One region of the Pseudomonas sp. NPDC085632 genome, then DNA from elsewhere that is predicted to be linked to it. Evidence: predicted binding sites of a transcription regulator. Region 1 holds the regulator's gene; each other region holds the start of a gene.
What was found. The regulator sigma-54, encoded in region 1, starts transcription at its own class of promoters, with help from an activator protein. The targets are predictions, from matches to a motif close to ANTGGCATNNANNTTGCTNT.

Region 2: ACIF4X_RS14655 (circularly permuted type 2 ATP-grasp protein) is a predicted target of sigma-54. The motif match lies at 2,299-2,318, and genes of this name have one in related genera.
Region 3: glnA (type I glutamate--ammonia ligase) is a predicted target of sigma-54. The motif match lies at 2,167-2,186, and genes of this name have one in related genera.
Region 4: glnK (P-II family nitrogen regulator) is a predicted target of sigma-54. The motif match lies at 1,339-1,358, and genes of this name have one in related genera.

Annotation. Positions count from the first base shown of each region.
Region 1 is NZ_JBITSX010000059.1:15,610-19,349, reverse strand. It holds gene ptsN (PTS IIA-like nitrogen regulatory protein PtsN) at 1-215, opposite strand, end outside; gene hpf (ribosome hibernation-promoting factor, HPF/YfiA family) at 228-536, opposite strand; gene ACIF4X_RS26120 (RNA polymerase factor sigma-54) at 610-2,103, opposite strand; gene lptB (LPS export ABC transporter ATP-binding protein) at 2,291-3,016, opposite strand; gene lptA (lipopolysaccharide transport periplasmic protein LptA) at 3,016-3,561, opposite strand; gene lptC (LPS export ABC transporter periplasmic protein LptC) at 3,548-3,740, opposite strand, start outside.
Region 2 is NZ_JBITSX010000019.1:50,912-54,651, reverse strand. It holds gene speE (polyamine aminopropyltransferase) at 1-824, shown strand, start outside; gene ACIF4X_RS14665 (hypothetical protein) at 1,072-1,305, shown strand; gene ACIF4X_RS14660 (ribonuclease E inhibitor RraB) at 1,516-1,863, shown strand; gene ACIF4X_RS14655 (circularly permuted type 2 ATP-grasp protein) at 2,351-3,740, shown strand, end outside.
Region 3 is NZ_JBITSX010000002.1:82,131-85,870, forward strand. It holds partial or broken gene typA (translational GTPase TypA) at 1-358, opposite strand, end outside; gene thiI (tRNA uracil 4-sulfurtransferase ThiI) at 498-1,952, opposite strand; gene glnA (type I glutamate--ammonia ligase) at 2,281-3,687, shown strand.
Region 4 is NZ_JBITSX010000053.1:951-4,690, forward strand. It holds gene ACIF4X_RS24760 (ammonium transporter) at 1-759, opposite strand, end outside; gene glnK (P-II family nitrogen regulator) at 798-1,136, opposite strand; gene ACIF4X_RS24770 (accessory factor UbiK family protein) at 1,551-1,811, shown strand; gene ACIF4X_RS24775 (Bro-N domain-containing protein) at 2,176-2,688, shown strand; gene ACIF4X_RS24780 (N-acetyltransferase) at 2,884-3,429, shown strand.

The DNA of each region.
Region 1 (3,740 bases):
TTGAGGCGGCAATGAGGAATGGCGATGCCGTTACCAAAACCGGTAGAACCGAGTTTTTCACGGGCAATCAGCGCCTCGAAGACATCTTGCATCTCCAGAGCCGGCACTTCGCGGGCGATCAGGTTGGCAATTTGTTCGAGGGCTTTCTTTTTACTGCCGCCCGGCACGTTCACGAGGGAACGGCCGGGGGTCAGGATACTTTCAAGTCGGATCATGGGTTAGGGATGTTAACGACCGGTTGCGCCCTGGAGGAGGCTCTGGGTCTTTTCCTTATGCTTTTTGAGTTGGCGATCCAGCTTGTCGGTGAGTGAGTCGATCGCAGCATACATATCAGTATCTTCTGCGTTGGCGACCACTTCGCTGCCGGGTATATGCAAGGTGGCTTCGATTTTCTGCTTCAGCTTTTCGACGCACATCGTGACTTGCACGTTGGTGATCTTGTCGAAATGTCGCTCCAGTCGTTGGAGTTTTTCCTCGATGTAGGAACGCAGAGGTTGGGTCACTTCCAGTTGGTGTCCACTGATGTTGACTTGCATACAGCTTCTCCTTCGTTGCCAGTGCATAAAGCGGCAGGCTGGATAGCCTGCCACTGGAACGCTGTAACGTGGCTTACATCAACCGCTTGCGTTCGCTCGAAGGCGCGATTCCGAGGGATTCGCGGTACTTGGCGACGGTGCGGCGAGCCACCTGAATGCCTTGTGCCTCCAGTAAACCAGCGATCTTGCTGTCACTCAACGGCTTTTTCTGATTTTCCGCGGCAACCAGTTTTTTGATGATCGCACGGATCGCCGTGGACGAGCATTCGCCGCCTTCGGAGGTGCTGACGTGGCTGGAGAAAAAGTATTTCAGTTCATAAATACCGCGCGGGGTATGCATGAATTTCTGCGTGGTCACCCGCGAAATCGTTGACTCATGCATGCCAACCGCTTCGGCGATGTCATGCAGAACCAGCGGCTTCATCGCTTCGTCGCCGTACTCCAGGAAACCGCGTTGATGCTCGACGATCTGGGTGGCAACTTTCATCAGGGTTTCGTTGCGGCTCTGCAGGCTCTTGATGAACCAGCGGGCTTCCTGCAACTGATTGCGCATGAAGGTGTTGTCGGCACTGGTGTCGGCACGACGGACGAAACCGGCGTACTGGGCGTTGACGCGCAGGCGTGGCACCGATTCCTGATTGAGCTCGACTAGCCAGCGTTCGTTGTCCTTGCGCACGATGACGTCAGGGACGACGTATTCGGCTTCGGCTGATTCGATCTGCGAACCCGGGCGCGGATTGAGGCTTTGCACCAGCTCGATGACCTGACGCAGCTCGTCTTCCTTGAGCTTCATCCGGCGCATCAACTGGCTGTAGTCGCGGCTGCCGAGCAGGTCAATGTAGTCGGTGACCAGGCGTTTCGCTTCCGCCAGCCACGGGGTCTTGGCAGGTAACTGGCGCAACTGCAGCAGCAGGCACTCGCCGAGGTTGCGGGCGCCGATACCGGCGGGTTCAAATTGTTGAATGCGGTGCAGGACGGCTTCGATTTCGTCCAGTTCGATGTCCAGTTCCGGATCGAACGCCTCAAGGATCTCTTCGAGGGTTTCATCCAGGTAGCCCTGATTGTTGATGCAATCGATCAGGGTGACGGCGATCAGGCGATCGGTGTCGGACATCGGTGCAAGGTTCAATTGCCACAGCAGGTGGCTTTGCAGGCTCTCGCCGACGGACGTGCGTGTGGTGAAGTCCCACTCGTCATCGTCGCTGCTCGGCAGGCTGCTGGCACTGGTCTGGTAGACGTCTTCCCAGGCGGTGTCGACCGGAAGCTCGTTGGGGATGCGCTCGTTCCATTCGCCCTCCTCGAGGTTGTCCACCGTCGGGGCAGTTTCCTGGTAGGACGGTTCCTGGATTTCGGTGGGGGGCTTCTGTTCGGCGTTGTCGGCCATGGGGTCGGAATTGTCGAAGTCGTCGCCTTCTTCCTGGCGTTCGAGCATCGGATTTGATTCCAGAGCCTCCTGGATTTCCTGTTGCAGATCCAGGGTCGACAATTGGAGCAGACGGATGGCCTGTTGCAGCTGCGGTGTCATCGTCAGCTGCTGGCCCATTCTCAAGACTAGCGATGGTTTCATGGCAGGGGCTTAACACCTTATTCGCCGGCGCTATGCGCCATCCACTACAGGGCGCCGAAGCGCCAAACTTAAGCAAATTATATGCCTGAAACTGAAGTGTTTGCCTAGAGCGCTGTAACAATTAAAGCGTATTAAATTCTGCTTGAATCGATACAGCGCCCGGGCGGCGCACCGGGCACTGTTGCGCTTACAGGCGGAACTCGTGGCCCAGATACACTTCCTTGACCAGATCGTTGGCCAGGATGGTTTCTGCATCGCCCTCGGCAATCAACTGACCGTCGTTGACGATGTAAGCGGTTTCGCAGATGTCCAGCGTCTCACGGACGTTGTGGTCGGTGATCAGTACACCAATGCCCTTGGCCTTGAGGTGGTGGATGATCTGCTTGATGTCGCCGACGGAAATTGGGTCGACACCGGCGAACGGTTCGTCGAGCAGGATGAATTTCGGTGCCGTTGCCAGCGCGCGAGCGATCTCCACACGGCGGCGTTCACCACCGGACAGGCTCATGCCGAGATTGTCGCGGATGTGGGTGATGTGGAATTCCTGCAGCAGGCTTTCCAGCTCTTTGCGGCGACCGGCCTTGTCGAGTTCCTGACGGGTCTCGAGGATGGCCATGATGTTGTCGGCCACCGACAGTTTGCGGAAGATCGACGCTTCTTGCGGCAGATAGCCGATACCGGCCTTTGCACGACCGTGCATCGGCTGATGGCTGACGTCCAGATCATCAATCAGTACGCGGCCCTGATCGGCCTGTACCAGGCCAACGATCATGTAAAAGCAGGTGGTCTTGCCGGCACCGTTCGGGCCGAGCAGGCCGACGATCTGGCCGCTGTCGATCGACAGACTGACGTCACGCACAACCTGGCGGCTTTTATAGGCCTTGGCCAGGTGCTGAGCTTTCAGAGTTGCCATTACTGGGTTTTCTCGTCGGTTTTCTTCTTCGGCTGGATCACCATGTCGATGCGCGGACGCGCTTCGGTGACCTTGCTGCCGGTAGCGCGACCGGCGCTGGCCAGTTTCTTCACGGTGTCATAGACGATTTTCTCGCCCTGAGTCGTGTTGTTGTCCTTGTCGACAACCTTGGCCTTGTCGATCAGCACGACGCGGTTTTGCGCAGCGTGGTACTGGATCGTCACGCCCCAGCCCTGTACAGGCTTGGCGTCACCTTGGGTTTGCAGTTGTTCGAAGTAGGCAAGGTTGCCCACCGACGTCACCACGTCGATATCGCCGGCCGGGGTGCGGGTGATGGTCACGGTATTACCGGTCACCTTCATCGAACCCTGAGTGATGATGACATCACCCTTATAAGTGGCGATGCCGTTCTTGTCGTCCAGTTGGGCGTCGTCGGCCTGAATGCGGATAGGTTGCTGCTGATCGTTCGGCAGAGCCCAGGCGCTCACGCTTCCCAGTGCTGCGCCCAGACTGAGCAAAATAGGGAGGGTTTTAACGAGCCTCATACTGTCCTCTTACGTTCGATAGCAGGTGTATCCTGCTTTCCTTCAGGTACGCTTTCATTCCAACGCCAGTCGATACACCGCCAGCGCCGTCGATTCTAACGGGTTGCTCGGTCTGCGCATATTGCTCCTGCGGGAACACTGTCATGCGCGTGGAAGTAACCAGCAGGTCGCGGTTCTGT
Region 2 (3,740 bases), on a different contig from region 1:
GCCAGCGTTTTCGCATGGAAAAACTGCTGCACGAAGTGCGCACCGAACACCAGCATCTGGTGATTTTCCAGAACCCGCGCATGGGCCGGGTCATGGCGCTGGACGGCGTGATCCAGACCACCGAAGCCGACGAATTCATCTACCACGAAATGCTCACCCACGTGCCGATCCTCGCCCACGGCAGCGCCAAGCGCGTGCTGATCATCGGTGGCGGTGACGGCGGAATGCTGCGTGAAGTGAGCAAGCACGCGGGCGTTGAGCACATCACCATGGTCGAGATCGACGGCACCGTGGTCGACATGTGCAAAGAATTCCTGCCGAACCACTCCAGTGGCGCCTACGACGATCCACGTCTGAACCTGGTGATCGACGACGGCATGCGTTTCGTCGCCACCACCACGGAAAAATTCGACGTGATCATCTCTGACTCCACCGACCCGATCGGCCCGGGCGAAGTGTTGTTCTCGGAAAACTTCTACCAGGCTTGCCACCGCTGCCTGAACGAAGGCGGCATCCTCGTCACTCAGAACGGCACGCCGTTCATGCAGATCGACGAAGTGAAAACCACCGCCGGCCGCCTGAAAAGCCTGTTCCCGGACTGGCACTTCTATCAAGCCGCAGTTCCGACTTACATCGGTGGCTCGATGACCTTCGCCTGGGGCTCGACCAACCCGGCCTACCGCAAGCTCAGCCGTGAAACCCTGCAACAGCGCTTCATCGGCAGCGGCATTGTCACGCGATACTACAACCCGGAAATCCATATCGGCGCGTTCGCGTTGCCGCAGTACGTGCTGCAGGCGATCAACAAGCCAAGCAACGACTGATATTGAACCTGCAGGCGCTGCCGCAGGCTGCGATCTTTTGATCTTGTTTTTGATCGTTCCCACGCGAAGCGTGGGAACGCAGCCGGGGACGCTCTGCGTCCCAAAAGATCGCAGCCTGCGGCAGCTCCTACAGTGACAGATGTCGTTTTTTTCATCTTCGTCGGCTGTAATCCTTTTGAACCAACTTTCGGCGTACACAGTCGAGATAGGTGTAAGCCCATTTGCGGGTTTGATCGAGGAGGCACCGATGCAAAAGTGGAAAGTCACTTTCGTGGACGATCATGGTGAAACGATCAATGAAGTCTTCGAGTGCGAGGAGTGCCCGAGTCATGAGCGGGCGGCCAAACTCATCAAGGAGCGCTTTCTTCCTGTCGCCGCCGAACTGGATCTGAACGATCTGGAAGGGCGCACCGCCGATGCCGGGGTGAAAAGCCTGAAAACCCAGAACAGCATCGAAATCCGCAGCATTACTCCCGTCTGACACTCTTCCTGTCACCTTTCACACCAGGCCTTGGCAGCGGCTCTAACTTGGGGCTACTCTGCAAGCGAGATCAGCGAACGGATCGCTAAGGTCTGGTCTTGTCAGCTACATGCTTGTTTCCCGCGTGCAACCACGTTGCCGTAGTACTTCGGCCAAAGGCCCGGGGCGGGAATACGGAAAGTCTATCCATCTATGCGAGGGGGACGATTCATGAGCACAGCCTATCAAGAAGACATCAGCAGCAATGTTCTGCGCCGCATGAAAGAAGGCGGTTTCGATTTTTCCCGATTCCATCCCATCGAGTTCTACGCCATTTTCCCGGACGAGGAGCGGGCGCGCAGGGCGGCAGGCAAATTTCGCGGTGAATCCATCAATGCCCAGGTCAGCGTGCGTGATGACGGTGCGTGGGCGTTGGAATTGAGCAAGGTGATGTACGCGACATATGACGATATCGGCGACTTCGAGCAGGGCTTTTCCGCTGTGGTCGAACCGCTGGGCGGCATTATCGAAGGCTGGGGTGTGAAACAGGAGGTGCGTAGCCGTCACCGTTTGAACTGATCTCTTGAATCAACAGTTGAGCAACGGCTGACCTTCGGGTTGGCCGTTGTCGTCTCCGGCGTATGCAAGGCGCTGTGGCAAAACCCTGAAACAAGAAACCGAGGCAAAAAAAAGCCACCGGAGAGGGTGGCTAAAAGGGAAGACCGATAAGGAGAGGAAACCGGTCAGGGTTACAGCGGGGCGGGCTGCGAGGGCAGTCCAGGTCAGTTGAGCTGGCGACTTCGCGGCGCTGTGCGCGGGGAAGTTTTGCAGCGAATGCACGGATTATCCGCAAGCAGCGCCGGGCAGTGAAATCAACTCTGACTATGCTGGTGATAGGCGATGCGGTGCGTCGCAATGAAGCGGGGGCAATCCGGTTGGGGCAATTGCCGCACAGGAATGGTGCGGTGCCTGCGGCGTGTATTTCCAACCGATTGAAATCAAAGCGTTTATGCCGATGGCACGGGCCTTGCGAAGGCCTGTATGTCCGGGTGACAAGGAGTACGGCATGATCCGCACCTATTTTGATGAGATGTACGATGCCGGCGGCCAGGTTCGCCCGCATTATCGGGAGTTTGCCCGCTGGCTGGCCGAAACGCCTGACGAACTGCTGGCTCAACGGCGACGCGAGGCTGACTTGCTGTTCCATCGCGCCGGGATCACTTTCACGCTCTATGGGGACGAGCAGGGCACCGAGCGCCTGATTCCTTTCGACACCATCCCGCGCAGCATTCCCGCCAGCGAGTGGCGAGTCGTCGAGCGCGGCTGCATCCAGCGGGTCAAAGCGCTGAACATGTTCCTCGCCGACCTCTATCACGAGCAGCGCATCATCAACGCCGGGATCATTCCTGCCGAACAGGTGCTGGCCAACGAGCAATATCAGTTGGCGATGCAAGGCCTCGATCTGCACCGCGATATCTATTCGCACATCTCCGGCGTCGATCTGGTGCGCGATGGCGACGGCACCTATTACGTGCTCGAAGACAACCTGCGCACACCGAGCGGCGTGAGCTACATGCTCGAAGACCGCAAGATGATGATGCGTTTGTTCCCGGAGTTGTTCGCCGCGCAACGTATCGCGCCGATCGATCACTATCCGAACCTGCTGCTCGACACCCTGAAAAGCTCCAGCGCGATTGATGATCCGAGCGTAGTGGTGCTGACGCCCGGGCGCTTTAACAGTGCCTTTTTCGAGCACGCGTTCCTGGCCCGGGAAATGGGCGTGGAACTGGTCGAGGGCGCGGATCTGTTCGTGCGAGACGACAAGGTCTTCATGCGCACCACTGACGGCCCGAAAGCGGTGGACGTGATCTACCGTCGCCTCGACGACGCGTTCCTTGATCCGTTGGCGTTCAACCCCGACTCAATGCTCGGCGTGCCGGGGCTGCTGTCGTCCTATCGCTCCGGCAACGTGGTACTGGCCAACGCCATCGGCACCGGGGTGGCGGACGACAAATCGGTGTATCCGTTTGTCACCGACATGATCCGTTTCTACCTCGACGAAGAGCCGATCCTGAAGAACGTGCCGACCTGGCAGTGCCGCAACCCGTCTGAACTTTCCCATGTGCTGGCCAATCTTCCAGATCTGGTGGTCAAGGAAACCCAGGGCTCCGGTGGTTACGGAATGTTAGTGGGACCGGCGTCGACGAAGGCGGAGATCGATGCCTTCCGTGAACGCATCAAGGCCAAACCCCACGCGTACATCGCGCAGCCGACGCTGTCGCTGTCGACCTGTCCGACCTTTGTCGAAAACGGCATCGCACCGCGCCATATCGACTTGCGTCCGTTTGTCTTGTCCGGTCGCGAAACCCGCGTGGTGCCCGGCGGTTTGACTCGCGTCGCACTGCGCGAAGGCTCCCTGGTGGTGAATTCCTCCCAGGGCGGCGGAACCAAGGACA
Region 3 (3,740 bases), on a different contig from region 1:
CCGGCTTCGAAAGCCTTCTTGGTCACGAAACGGGTTTGCGGCATAGGGCCGTCTTGAGCATCAACCAGCAGCAGAACGGAGTCGACCATCGACATTACGCGTTCAACTTCGCCGCCGAAGTCGGCGTGGCCCGGGGTGTCCACGATGTTGATGTGGTAGCCGTTCCAGTTGATGGCGGTGTTTTTCGCCAGAATGGTAATACCGCGCTCTTTTTCCTGGTCGTTGGAGTCCATCACGCGCTCGTCGTTGAGCTCGTTGCGCTCCAGAGTGCCGGATTGACGCAGGAGTTTGTCTACCAGGGTGGTTTTACCATGGTCAACGTGGCAATGATGGCGATGTTGCGTAGATTTTCGATCACTTGTGTATCTCGATCAGAGGATTCGGTTTGCTGACAAGTCTTGGCAGCGATTAGCAGTAGTGTCCGGCATGGCCGTTACAGCTTGACGGCGGTGTCGGGGGGCCGGTGACGCAGGCCACAGGCAAACAGCCCCGGGCACTTAGCTCGGTCGATAAACGCGCACATTGGCATGCCCCTCACTGAGCAAATGGTGAGCATGCAGGCGACTCATCACGCCTTTGTCGCAATACAGCAGGTACTGGCGAGTCGGATCCAGCTCCTTGAAACGAGCGTTCACTGCGTAGAACGGCATCGTCTGTACTTCTACGCCAGCGAGTTCCAGCGGCTCATCCTCGGCGGCATCCGGGTGACGGATGTCGATAACGATCTGGCCGGCCAGTGCTTCGCTGACTTCTTCAATCTGTACGTCCTGGCCCAATTCGTCGATCACCCGATCGATCGGCACCAGTTTGGCGTTTTCGAGCGCACGCTCGAGGACTGCCATGTCGAATTCTTTCTCTTCGTGTTCAACGCGACCGCGTTTGGCGGCGGTTTTCGGATTGACCGAAATGACCCCGCAGTATTCCGGCATGTGCCGGGCGAAATCGGCGGTACCGATCTCGTTGGCCGTGTCGATGATGTCCTGCTTGTGCGCCACGATCAGCGGACGCAGGACCAGCTTGTCGGTCACACAGTCGATCACCGACAGGTTCGGCAGCGTCTGGCTCGACACCTGGGAGATCGCCTCACCCGTGACCAGCGCCTCGATCTGCAGGCGGTCGGCGATGTTGGAAGCCGCGCGCAACATCATACGCTTCAATACGACGCCCATATGACTGTTATCGACTTTGCCGAGAATTTCGCCCAACACTTCTTCGAACGGAACACTGACAAATAGCACGCGTTGCGAGCTGCCGTACTTCTTCCAGATGAAATGCGCGACTTCCATCACGCCCAATTCATGGGCACGACCGCCCAGATTGAAGAAACAGAAGTGGGTCATCAGGCCGCGACGAATGATCTGATACGCCGCAACGGTCGAGTCAAAGCCGCCGGACATCAATACCAGCGTCTGCTCCAGAGCGCCGAGCGGGTAACCGCCGATGCCGTTGTGCTGGCTGTGGATAACAAACAACCGTTTGTCGCGAACTTCGATGCGCACTTCGATTTCCGGCGCTTTCAGGTCGATACCGGCGGCACCGCACTCGCGGCGCAGCTTGCTGCCGACATATTTTTCGACATCCATCGAGCTGAACGTGTGCTTGCCGGCACGCTTGCAGCGCACCGAAAAAATCTTCCCGGCCAGCGCATCACCGTAGTGCTGTTTGCACTTTTCGGTGATGTCGTCGAAGTCGCCCAGCGGGTACTCGTCGATCTGCAGAAAGTGCGCGATACCTGGCATGCAGGTCAGGCGCTCACCCATCTCTTTCAAGGCTTTGGCGTCAGTAACGCGGGTTTCCAGCTCGAGATTGTCCCACACACCGTTCACCACCACGGCCGGGTCCAGATCGCGGAGCACGGTGCGGATGTTCTTGGCCAACTGGCGGATGAATTTCGTCCGGACAGGTCGGCTTTTGATGGTGATCTCGGGAAAGACTTTTACGATTAGTTTCATGAAAACAGCGCGCGAACGGCCAGCCGAAAAAGGGGGGCGCGGATTATAGCGGAAATTGCTCAAGGTTTAACCAGTTAATGTGCAGAAGGTTTTGCATGCACCAAAACAGGTCATTTTCGATTTGTGACGCTACATTAAAGGGCGAGATTTTTAGCTTTCAGGCGTTTCGAGCCTTAATAAGCGTGAATTTGGGGCAAAAAACCCATGCTGGGGCACTGGCATGCAATTTGCTCCCTTGTGAGGCAGGTTGCCTTGGCAGAGTATTCGCGCCGGCATCAACCAAATTCAAGGGCATCCACTACCAAGCCCGAAGCCACCCGGAGGACATATGTCGAAGACGGTTCAACTCATCAAAGATCATGACGTCAAGTGGATTGATCTGCGCTTCACGGACACCAAAGGTACTCAGCACCACGTGACCATGCCGGCTCGCGATGCTTTGGACGACGACTTCTTCGAAGTCGGCAAAATGTTCGACGGTTCCTCCATCGCTGGCTGGAAAGGCATCGAAGCCTCCGACATGATCCTGATGCCGGTTGACGAAACGGCCGTTCTCGACCCGTTCACCGAAGACGCCACCCTGATTCTGGTGTGCGACATCATCGAACCTTCGAGCATGCAAGGCTACGACCGCGACCCACGTGCGATCGCCAAGCGCGCCGAAGAGCACCTGAAAGCCACCGGTATCGGTGACACCGTGTTCGCTGGTCCAGAGCCAGAGTTCTTCATCTTTGACTCGGTGAAATTCAAGTCGGACATTTCCGGCTCGATGTTCAAGATCTACTCCGAGCAAGGTTCGTGGATGTCCGACCAGGACATCGAAGGCGGCAACAAGGGTCACCGTCCAGGCGTCAAAGGCGGCTACTTCCCGGTTCCACCGTTCGACCACGACCATGAAATCCGTACCTCCATGTGCAACGCACTGGAAGAAATGGGCCTGACCGTCGAAGTTCACCACCACGAAGTGGCGACTGCCGGCCAGAACGAAATCGGCGTCAAGTTCAACACTCTGGTGAAGAAAGCCGACGAAACCCAAACCCTGAAGTACGTTGTGCACAACGTTGCTGACGCTTACGGCCGCACCGCGACCTTCATGCCGAAGCCACTGTACGGCGACAACGGTTCGGGCATGCACGTACACATGTCGATCTGGAAAGACGGCAAGAACACCTTCGCCGGTGAAGGCTATGCCGGCCTGTCCGATACCGCTCTGTACTTCATCGGCGGCATCATCAAACACGGTAAGGCCCTGAACGGTTTCACCAACCCGGCGACCAACTCCTACAAGCGTCTGGTGCCAGGCTTCGAAGCTCCGGTAATGCTGGCCTACTCGGCTCGCAACCGTTCCGCTTCGATCCGCATTCCTTACGTGTCGAGCCCGAAAGCCCGCCGTATCGAAGCACGCTTCCCGGATCCGGCTGCCAACCCGTACCTGGCCTTCGCAGCACTGCTGATGGCCGGTCTGGACGGTATCCAGAACAAGATCCACCCAGGCGACGCGGCGGACAAAAACCTGTACGACCTGCCGCCTGAAGAGGCGAAAGAGATCCCGCAAGTTTGCGGCAGCCTGAAAGAAGCCCTGGAAGAGCTGGACAAGGGCCGCGCGTTCCTGACCAAGGGCGGCGTGTTCTCCGACGACTTCATCGACGCTTACATCGCGCTGAAATCGGAAGAAGAAATCAAGGTTCGCACCTTCGTACACCCACTGGAATATGAGCTGTACTACAGCTGCTGATCCGGTAGCGCCGCGTTTCTCGGCGTGACAAAAAGAGGCCTCCTTCGGGAGGC
Region 4 (3,740 bases), on a different contig from region 1:
CCAGCCGACCCACAGCATCGCAGCGCCCATCAGGGTATAACCGAGGTTGTGCGGAGCCATCGGGGTGGTCGGGAAACCTTTACGTTTGCCCAATACCAGGCAGGCAATCAGACCGGCGACACCGGCGTTGATGTGCACCACGGTGCCGCCCGCGAAGTCGAGTACGCCCCAGTCCCACATCAGGCCGCCGTTGCCGGACCAGACCATGTGCGCGATCGGTGCATAAACCAGAGTGAACCAGATGCCCATGAAGATCAGCATCGCGGAGAATTTCATCCGCTCGGCGAACGCACCGACGATCAGCGCCGGGGTGATGATCGCGAAGGTCATCTGGAAGGTGATGAACACCGCCTCAGGGAACAGCGCCGCAGGGCCGGTCAGGCTCGAAGGCGTGACACCGGCGAGGAACGCCTTGCCCATGCCGCCGAAGAACGAGTTGAAATTGACGACGCCCTGCTCCATGCCGGTGGTGTCGAACGCAATGCTGTAGCCATAAATGACCCACAGAATGCTGATCAGACCGGTAATGGCGAAGCACTGCATCATCACGGAAAGAATGTTTTTCGAGCGAACCATGCCGCCGTAGAACAGCGCCAGGCCGGGGATGGTCATGAACAGCACGAGGGCTGTCGAGGTGAGCATCCAGGCAGTGTCGCCGGAATTGAGGACCGGGGCCGCCACTTCGTCTGCCGCCATAGCAAGGCCGGGCATTACGATAGACAACAGGGCTCCTAGCCCTGCGAATTTACGCAGAGTCATATTGTTTTCTCCTGGGGCGTTGGGGTTTGTGGCGGCGGTTAAATCGCGTCGGTATCGGTTTCGCCGGTACGGATACGGATCGCCTGTTCCAGATTGACCACGAAGATCTTGCCGTCACCGATCTTGCCGGTGTTGGCCGCTTTAGTTATCGCCTCGATAACCCGATCCAGATCCTTGTCGTCGATGGCCACGTCGATTTTCACCTTGGGCAGAAAATCGACCACATATTCCGCGCCGCGATACAGCTCGGTGTGACCCTTCTGCCGGCCGAAGCCTTTGACTTCAGTAACGGTAATGCCCTGCACGCCGATTTCGGACAGCGACTCGCGCACGTCGTCCAACTTGAACGGCTTGATGATGGCAGTGACTAGCTTCATGAAAACTCTCTCCCGAATTGGTGGACTTGCCCCAGGAAAACAAACCCGACTCAAGTCTAAGCGCAGTGCCTGGCTTTGTAACGCATCGTCGGCCGTACCTGCCCGACTGACGCCAGCTAACCGCTGCCGACGAAACTCCCCGCTCCGTCTGCCGCACTGCATTCGTCACAGCGACTGCATCAGTGCATGGGTCGAAGGTGACTAAGCAGAAAGCTTGCCATCTCGCCAAAAACCTCTGATTTCAATCCCTTGGCCGCTGCCGCACGCCATCCCGTGCAAAACCCCATCCGGATACGCACAACAACGGTGCGTCGCCGTCCGTCCGCCTGCGCGAAAAGCGTGCATCCCTGACCACGAGATTGACTATAGACACTGCGTGATACACTGCCGGCCATTGTTTCCAGGACATCCACCATGCTCGCGCCCAAAGACTTCCTCGACGCCCTGAGCGGCACCGCCTCCCGCCTTTTCAGCGGCGACACCCCGCTGCCGAAAGCCGAAATCGAAAGCCAGTTCAAGATGCTGCTGCAAAGCGCCTTCAGCAAACTCGACCTGGTCAGCCGCGAAGAATTCGACAGCCAGATGGTCGTACTGGCCCGCACTCGCGCCCGCCTCGAAAGCCTCGAAGCCAAGGTCGCCGAGATGGAAGCGAAGCTGACGCCGCCCGCTGAATAATCCGCGCCCCCTGTAGGAGCTGCCGAAGGCTGCGATCTTTTGATCTCCAGCCCTTCAACCATCCCGGCAACGTCCTACAACCTGCACCACCGCCGTCCGATTGCGCCGAAAAGCCCAGGTTTCTAAGCTCACCCGATGCTGAATGTTCAGCAGCGGGTTTGGCGACCTGGATCGAATTTGACGCAATGCAACTAGACTCACAGAGAGGTTTTTTCTCTCAACGAGTTATGGCGGCTTTGCGTGGGAGACCTCAGTGTCTGCCGGTTTCGAATTCACCGGTTCGCCAACCCGCGCATAGCTGCCACCCTTTTCGTTTGACGACGAACAGAAGCAGTTTTCTTCACTTGAATTCGAGAACTGAACCATGGACGAAAACTATCTAACACCTAGCATCTTCACCCGCCACAAACTCCCCCTCCACGCCCTCCTCATCCAGAACCAACCCTGGTTCTGCGCCCGAGACCTGAGCCGCCTGCTGCACATCTACCTCAACGAACGCATGCTGCGAAAACTCGACACCGACCAATACCAAACCCGTAAAACCCTCATCCACAATCAAATCGAAAACACCCTGCTGATCAGCGGATCAGGCATCTACGCCCTCCTCGTCTACCACTACTGCCCCGAATACCGAGCGTTGCGCGAATGGCTCACCCACCAAGTCATCCCCACCCTGCGCGACGCCCAACATCCCTGCACAAGCGAACGTCCACACCTGAGCCTGCTCAGTTGGCCGGACATGACGTTGAGTTTGTTGCACTGGAATAATCAGCCGTGGATACGGTTGCAGGATGTGCCACAAATGGTGACGGAGCGAGAACAGGTAAACCGCACGGTTGTGAACTCATGGTGGAGAAAGGCTCTGCAATTGATCTGAATTTTTGCGCTGCAACCTCACCAAAGGTCATTTCAGAGATACCACTGAAATGACCTTTTTTGTGTCTTCGTTATCTCCCCGCCCCTACTCCGAAATCCTCCACTCACAGAAGTAACGTCCTACAAAACGCGTCCCCCACGTCTGATTTCGCTACCCCCTCTCTGCTGGCTATCTTCTGCGACCAGATCCAAACAGATGAAAACAATGAGAAGAAAAGGCAAAGCAACGGATCTTCGTAACCAGACATTCAGATCAAACTCGCGAAAGATCGCCTACAAATTCTTTCTCAAGGACATGGCCCCGAGAATCCCAAATATTGATGCAGCAGCGGTCAAGTTTGAGCCAATTACCCCGGCAGCGATAAAGCAATACTTTCTCTGGGAGGGGCCAACAATTTTCCCTTGGGATGACGTTGCAGACTGGAAAAGTAAAGATGCGAAAGGTCTGGATTTGGCGATATGGTTCAAACAGATTCTTTGCGGCATGTGCTATGCGACCCCGCGCGCAAGCTCTATCTGCTTAAAGATTATTCTGTTGGAAGGGCATCCGGACAGGGCGCACCCGCTTCGCGGCAGGATCGCGCCGATTGCTCTGCTTGTCGCAGATCACTATGCGCGAACGCTAGGATGCAAAGAAATCGAGATTCAGGATCCTGATCCGAATGTTGTTTTTTACTACCGGAAACTGGGGTTCGAATTCGACCACACCAACCGGCTTGTCATTTCTGTGAACGGTCAATAACATCGAAATCAACAACCCAATCGCACGAGGTGCGTATGAGCCCAAAAAAGCGAAAGGCAAAGCTTCTTCAGATTGTTGAATTACATCTCGAAGCACTCCGGTTGGCTGGGGATATGTCAGCCAACCAACGGCGATTTATTGAAGTTGCAGTTACGTGTGGGCCAGAGCTTGAGCCAAGCGGCCCGCTGGCCGGTAGAAGATCCTGAGTCAAAAATAAAAAGGCGTCCATAGGACGCCTTTTTTGTGTTTGGAGGAGTAGTCGCAGCGATTCTTTAGTTCCTGGCTTTGCAGCCATGGGTTCAGAATCCGAC